DNA from 2 places in the uncultured Roseovarius sp. genome. Region 2 is predicted to be linked to the other one. Evidence: riboswitches for the same ligand, from Rfam matches in the RefSeq annotation. Region 2 holds a riboswitch; the other holds the start of a gene.
What was found. Region 2 has a riboswitch for cobalamin ahead of AACZ65_RS03240 (CbtB domain-containing protein). Riboswitches for the same ligand answer to the same signal wherever they lie in the genome.
Positions count from the first base shown of each region.

Region 1: linked by a shared signal. The riboswitch ahead of AACZ65_RS11735 (hypothetical protein) and the one ahead of AACZ65_RS03240 (CbtB domain-containing protein) in region 2 are both predicted to bind cobalamin.

Region 1 covers NZ_CAXAUM010000011.1:1,814-5,311, reverse strand. Annotated here, with positions in the region: gene rseP (RIP metalloprotease RseP) at 1-1,051, shown strand, start outside; gene AACZ65_RS11740 (OsmC family protein) at 1,132-1,602, shown strand; cobalamin riboswitch at 1,653-1,854, shown strand; gene AACZ65_RS11735 (hypothetical protein) at 1,964-2,233, shown strand; gene AACZ65_RS11730 (DUF1127 domain-containing protein) at 2,518-2,742, opposite strand; gene AACZ65_RS11725 (Mrp/NBP35 family ATP-binding protein) at 2,993-3,498, shown strand, end outside.
Region 2 covers NZ_CAXAUM010000002.1:302,255-305,752, forward strand. Annotated here, with positions in the region: gene AACZ65_RS03225 (DUF1636 domain-containing protein) at 1-307, shown strand, start outside; gene AACZ65_RS03230 (hypothetical protein) at 312-800, opposite strand; gene AACZ65_RS03235 (CbtA family protein) at 856-1,536, opposite strand; gene AACZ65_RS03240 (CbtB domain-containing protein) at 1,540-1,704, opposite strand; cobalamin riboswitch at 1,737-1,962, opposite strand; partial or broken gene AACZ65_RS03245 (IS6 family transposase) at 2,081-2,830, opposite strand; gene AACZ65_RS03250 (DUF1963 domain-containing protein) at 2,965-3,498, opposite strand, start outside.

The sequences.
Region 1 (3,498 bases), on a different contig from region 2:
GCCTGAACGACTGCGCCAGACCATGCATGGTGCGCCTCTCTGGGCGCGCACGGCGACGGTGGCGGCGGGGCCGATATTCAATTTCATTCTGTCCATCGTGATCTTCAGCGCGGTGATGATGACTGGTGGCAAGACCGCCGATCCGTTGACGGTGGGGGCATTGAAGCCGCTGCCGGTAGCTGGGATCACGCTAGAACCGGGCGACCGGGTGCTGAGCATCGAAGGCCAACCCCTGCCGGATGTGGCGGCGGGCGAGGTCTATGACGACATGATCGACGCGCTGCCGCGTGTGGCGCTGCTCGACTACAGGGTCGAACGTGCAGGGCGCGAGATCGAGGCGACGGGGCCACAGCTCATGCCGCCCTTGATCAGCGGGCTTGCGCCGCAATCGGCGGCATTTGCTGCGGATCTGGAGGCGGGCGATGTCATCACGGCGGTTAACGGCACGCCGATTGTGGCCTTTGAAGAGCTCAAGGTTGTGGTCGAGGGATCGAACGGGGCACCTCTGACGCTGACAGTGTGGCGCGAGGGTCGCGGGACCCACGAGGTCTCGATCACGCCGCGCCGGGTGGACGAGCCGCAGCCTGAGGGCGGGTTTCGCACCGAATGGCGGATCGGGATTGCGGGCGGCATGGCGTTCGAGCCTGCGACAGAGCGGCTGGGGCTGATCGAGGCGGTGGGCGATGCGGTGGCGCAGATCGGCGACATCATCCAAAGCTCGCTCTCGGGTCTCTATCACATGATCACGGGCGCGATCAGCAGTTGCAACATGTCCGGGCCGATCGGTATCGCGCAGGTCTCGGGGGCGATGGCCAGCCAGGGCGCGCAGAGTTTCATCTGGTTCATCGCGGTGCTGTCGACGGCGGTGGGGCTGCTCAATCTCTTTCCGGTGCCGGTTCTGGATGGCGGGCATCTGGTGTTTTATGCCTATGAGGCGGTCGCGGGCCGTCCGCCGAGCGAGCGGGCCTTGCGGGTGCTGATGACCGTTGGTCTCACGCTCATTCTGTCGCTGATGCTGTTTGCCCTCTTCAACGATATTTTCTGCCCCTGAGGGCGGGTGCGGCGATCCTGACTTGTCTGGCGCGACGATTTCGCGCGATGCTGCGCGCGTGCCAAAGGGGAGCGCAGAGCATGTCAGAGCATGACTATACCGCCCGCGTCGTGTGGACCGGAAACCGGGGCGAGGGGACGCGGCATTACAAGGGCTATGACCGCACCTGGAATGTCGAGACGCCGGGCAAGCCGGTGATCCATTGTTCCAACGACCCGCTGCTCGGGGGAAATCCCGGCCTGCACAACCCCGAGGACATGCTGATTGCCGCGCTCAGCGCCTGTCATATGCTGTGGTTTCTGCATCTGGCGAGTGACGCAGGCATTGCCGTGCAATCCTACGAAGACGATCCGCTGGCGGTGGGGGAGACCGACAGCGCCGGGGCGAGCCGGTTTCTGCGTGCCACGCTGCGGCCAAGGATTGCGGTGCCGGCGGGAACCGACCTTGCCCAAGCCGATGCGCTGCATGGGCAGGTCCATGCCTTTTGCTTTATTGCGCGCTCGGTGAATTTTCCGGTGAGCTACGCGGCGCGCTACCGGGTTCTGGCGTGAGCGGTCCGGGCGGCGTCGGTTTCAGGCTTGCGGCTTGGGGGCCCGCGCGGTTAGGCTAAACCTGTCAGGGTGCCGCCCTTTGGGGCGGAGAATTGGGAAGCCGGTGCAAGTCCGGCGCTGCCCCCGCAACGGTAAGGAAGGGCGTTTCGGCAATAGGCCACTGGGCAGGTTTGCCCGGGAAGGTGCCGCAACGCGAGGGCCGCATGGCCTGCCGTCCAAGCCCGGAAACCAGCCTTGGCGTGACGTCGAATCGCGGGGTGCGGTGCGGGCGTGTGCACGCCAGGCCGGATGCTCCGACGTGCCATGACCCTTGCCGCTCTCGCCCCATCCGACCCGGGGTGCGGTCGGGGAGAAAAGCAAGATGAGTTTTCTACGAATCATGGATGGGCTTGAGAGCAGCCCGGCGACCGGGTCACAGGCGATGCAGGCCGCGCGGTTGGGTTTCCTGCAATGGGCCTGCGCGGTCGATGGGCCGGTCACGTCACAGCTTGTCAGGGCCGCGCTGGAAAGTCCGGAGGCCCAGACCGCCGAGAGCGACGCGGCGCGGGCCTTTGTCGGGGTCCTGCAAGAGGCCTGCCGCGCCTTTCAGGTCAAGCCGGTGCGGCGTGGACGGGCGCGGATTCTGCATTGAGGGCAGGGCCGCGTGGCCAATGGCGACCGGAGGCACCAGCCGTTCGGTCATGTCACTGAAAATCTCTGCTTTGCCTGCGCGCAATAAAAAACGGCGGCACCAGGGAGGAGGAGGGGTGCCGCCGTTTCCTATACGTCCGGCCCAGGGAGGAGGAGAGGGCCATCCGCAAAACATAAGGACCTGTTCAGTCCCAATTTGACGGCCCCGAGCATCAGGGAGGAGGAAAGATGCCCGTGACCGTAACAGATACCCCAGGGAGGAGGAGGGGGGTATCTGATCCTTTATTACGACCGGTGGCCGTAAACTGTTTCATGCGCAACGCGGCGAATTTCGCTGCGGTGCAGGCCCAGATCGGCGAGGTCATGCGCGCTGAGCTGCGACAACTCATTGACCGTGCGGCGATAGGTGCGATAATCCACGATACGCTGCATGGCAGCATAAACAGCCGCGCTCAGGTCTTCGCCAAGAACGGCGGCGGCAGAGCGTCTGGTGTAAAACGTCGTCGGCATTTTTTCGGGTCCTTGCGGATTTGATCGTGTTCAAGTTCGGCGAAGTTCGTTTCGCCCTTTGTTGAGACTAAGATACGCCTTTGCTGCGCCTGCACAATACCCCGCATGAGCAATGCTGCTATGCAGCAATTGCATAAGCCGAAAGTGACCTAAGGTTAAGCAAATGCGGCATTTTTTAGGCGTTATGTGAAGATGTGCCGTCCCGGTTGTGGGGCGGGCGAAAGAGCAACCCAAGACCAAAGGACCGAAAATGAGCGATTTTCGCAGCGAACTTGAAGCGCGGTTGCGGCACCTCGAACTGCCCGACGGGGGCGATCTGATGTCACGGGATATGGTGCGCGCGCTCGAGGTCGAGGCGGGCGAGGTGCGCTTTGTCATCGAGGCTCCAAGCCCGGAGATGGCGCGGATGATGGAGCCGTTGCGTGCCGCCGCCGAACGCGCGGCGCTGAGCCTGCCGGGGATCGTCCGGGCTCGGGTGGTGCTTACGGCGCAGGCGGCCCCGCCTGTGTTCAAGCTGGGGCAGCATCCCAAGGGGGGCAATGCCTCGATCAGGCCAGAGGGCATCGGCGCGCTGCTGGCGGTGGCCAGCGGCAAGGGCGGTGTGGGTAAATCCACCGTCGCGGCCAATCTGGCGGTGGCGCTGGCGCGTCAGGGGCGGCGCGTGGGATTGCTCGACGCGGATATCCACGGGCCGAGCCAGCCTCGGATGATGGGGCTGAGCGCGCGCCCGGCAAGCCCGGATGGCACGCGGATCAC
Region 2 (3,498 bases):
TTCTACGTGCGAGGGCACGGATGGCAAGGGCTTTGCTGCCCGTTTGCGCGCGGCTTTCAGCGAACGGGGCATGGAGTTCACGGTGCAGGACCATGACTGCATGTCCAATTGCGGCCGTCCGCTCAGTGTGGCGTTTTCCGCAGTGGGCAAGGCCACGTATCTCTTTGGCGACATCGACCCGACGATCGATCTAGAGGATACGCTGGCCTTTGCCGCGCTATATGCTGCCTGCGCCGATGGCTGGATCGAGGATGCGCGCCCTGCCGGACGGCTCCGGCATTGCCTGATCGGGCGCGTGCCGGGCTGAGGGATCATTCGATCACCACCGCAATCGTGGCCTCTATTGGCACGCCGTCCGTTGCAAGCTGTGTATGGTCATTGGCATTCAGCGTTACGCGCAGCTCATGCGTGCCAACCGGCAGCGCATCCAACTGCATCCAAGGCCCATAGGCGCGCGCAATCTTGACCCCGTTGAGGTAGAGATGCGCATGCCCGCGCCCCGGCACGACCGGCCCATTCACCCCCTCGGGATCAAAGGTGAAATTCTCCACCCCGATATGCAAATTGCGGCTCTGCGCCCCGTCGGGGTGCAGGGTAAGGCGCAGCACCGGAGCGGGCGTGCCCGCCTCGGTCAGGGCCGCATGTGCGCCGCCATGATCATGTGCTGCGTGGTCATGCATCGCCGCGCCATGGTCGTGGTCATGCCCCTCAAGCTGCGCGCCGGATGTGGCGGCGACCAGAAAGCCTAGCCCCGTGCCGAAAAAAAGGCCGATGCCGAGAAAGGCAATTGGTTTGGCCATCGTTCCTGTCTCCTGTCGAATGACCCCGGCACCGTGATGCCGGGGTTTTGAGATGTCAGGCGGCTGCGTTCTCGCGTTGCCAGAAATATCCGGCCAAGGCACCCAGACAGACCCAAGCCGCGAGACCCACGCCAAGCGCACGCGCGGCAAAGAGCGCGGCCAGTTCCGGCGGCACCGGGCCGGTAAAGGTCTCCGGTTCGGGCGCGCCGATCAGATGCGGTGCAGCCAACAGCGCCACCGCAACGACCAGCATCACGGGCCCTTTGCCAAAAGCAATCAGGCCCAGCCCGACCGCTGTGGCAATCACCGTGCCCCACCACCAGATTTGACGTGCGGTGATGTCTGTATAGGCCACGCCCGGAACTTCTGGCGGCAAGGATGCTGCGGGGGCGAAATGCAGCGCGACAAAGCCCGCCACGCCCCAGACGATGCCGCTGCGCGTGTCGATGCGCACGCCGTACTCCGCTGCCAAGCCCATGCAGGCCACCAGAACCAGCCCGTAACCGACATAGATCAGTGCCGAAAAGAGGATGCTCAGCCCGTCGCGCATCACGTCAAAGCCCGGCAATTCGGGCGTGGCGCTGACCGCCTCCGCCCCGAAATGCACAAGACTGCCCCCTTCATACAGCTCTGCGTGCAACAGCACCGGCTGAATGAAAACGATCTGCAACAGGGCGGCTATCAGCCCTGCACAGAAACCAGCGAACAACGCGCTGGTCGCGATTTTTGAAAACATGCGTTAGTGGCAGGGGAAGCCGGTCGCGTGGCGCACATCATGCGCGGCGTCATGCAGTGCCGAGGCCTGCACATGGCCGGCAACGGTCACGATGCCGAGGCCCAGAAACAGGGCTGCGACGAAGGGCAGGACGGTAGATTTTGCAGCGGTTTGAACCAATGCGGTCATGGCGGTATCTCCTTTGCGCCTCTCACCCGAGGCGGGATTGACGAACGCAGGGCTGGTCTCCTGGCTCGCGGGTCGTCGCCTGTCTGCCGCCTTCCCAAGGATTTTACACCTCAGTGGCATTTGGCAGGGGCTCGCCGCTTACAGTCGCGGGGGCGGCTGACGCATGGGCGCCCTGATTGGGTCCACCGGCACGTCATTCCCATTTCATCCCCGAGGCGCTTTGCACCCAAACGAGGAACCTTGCCCTTCTGGTATGCAGGCTGTGCGCCACCCCGTCAAGGAGGATTACGACCGCTCAGGAGCAATCTGCGGCATTCTTTTTGGCTCTGTTGCAATCCTTTCCGGAGAGCGAGAAGAACCAGTTTCGCCATTGGTCTTATGATGCGAGACGGAGTTCGAGCATAGACATTGCCTCCGCGAGACCGCAGGGGCCCAAGCCAAAAGAGCGTTTGATCATACGCACCTCGCCGTTGATGTCGCCGATCAAATTGAAGCTGCGTGATTGCCCTTTGCGCAGGGCCCGCATCACCTCGAAATCCTTGCTCGTGGCATAGGCGGTTTTCATCGTCTTGAACCCACGCACCGGTTTGATCAGCTGCTTGAGCCTGCCGTGATCAGCCTCAACGACTTTGGTCATATACTTGGCCTGACGGTGCCGAACGTCGCTTGCGCATTTACCCTCTTGCATGAGTTCAGCCCGCGCAGCGCCATAAGTCGGCGCCTTGTCGGAGTTGCTAACGCGCGGGTGCTCCAAGCCTTTCAGCACCTTGGCCAGAAGGCGCTTCGCAGCTTTCGTATTACGCGTCGGGGAAAGATAGAAGTCGATCAAGTCCCCGAATTCGTCGACGACCCGCTAGAGATAAGCCCATTTCCCACGGACTTTGATATAGGTCTCATCTACCCGCCAGCTATCCGATCGAGGGTGCCGCCATTGCCGACGCATGCGCTTCTCGATCTCGGGGGCATAGTGTTGAACCCAGCGGTAGATCGTAGAGCGGTCAACCCGATGACCCCGTTCGGCCATCATCTCTTCGAGGGCACAATAGCTAACCCCGTAGCGGCAGCACCAACGCACAGCCCAAAGCACGATTTCACCTCGGGAATGACGGCCTTTGATGTCGCTCATGCTACACCCCTTGTCTCAGCAGTGCCGCACAAAATGCTTGCCGCTGAAAAACTTTACAACAGAACCTTCCTATGCCCCTCGTGCCCAGACTGCTCGCCCCAACTCCGCGACTGCATTGGTCGGCTCCATCCCTTTCACTCTCTCAACAACGCAGTCACGACGTCAAAATCGTGCGCCGACAGCGCCCTTTCTTGAATGGCAAAGGTCAAGGGCCATCCGTGCAGGATGTGGTCTGGCAAGTTTAGATCATCACGGTCTTCGGTATCGAGAGTCAAAAGCGGCACTCGGTCGGTGTCATCAAAATCCCGCCATCTCCCAAAATCCGGCCCGAGAAATAGGGTGTGGAGGTATTGGCGAATATCGACCTTTTTCCTCCCAAGAACACGAGACACGAGGCCCCCGCTGTGTTCGTAAACGACCTCGTCCCGAGTTTCTCGAAATCGCGCAGAGATTGGGGCCGTCAGGCCCATCGCAGCCCTTTCGAAATCCTGATTCCGAAACAGGCCGCTGTTGTATCCGACCATGGGCTCGAACCGGATCGAGACGGCTTCGGACCTGGGCGGTACCGCATCGTTAAATCGTATCGGACATGTTTCCGGAACCGAAGCGATATGGACAACCCGCGCCGCACGATAGATGTCGTCCAGCGGCGATGTAAGGTCGACAAA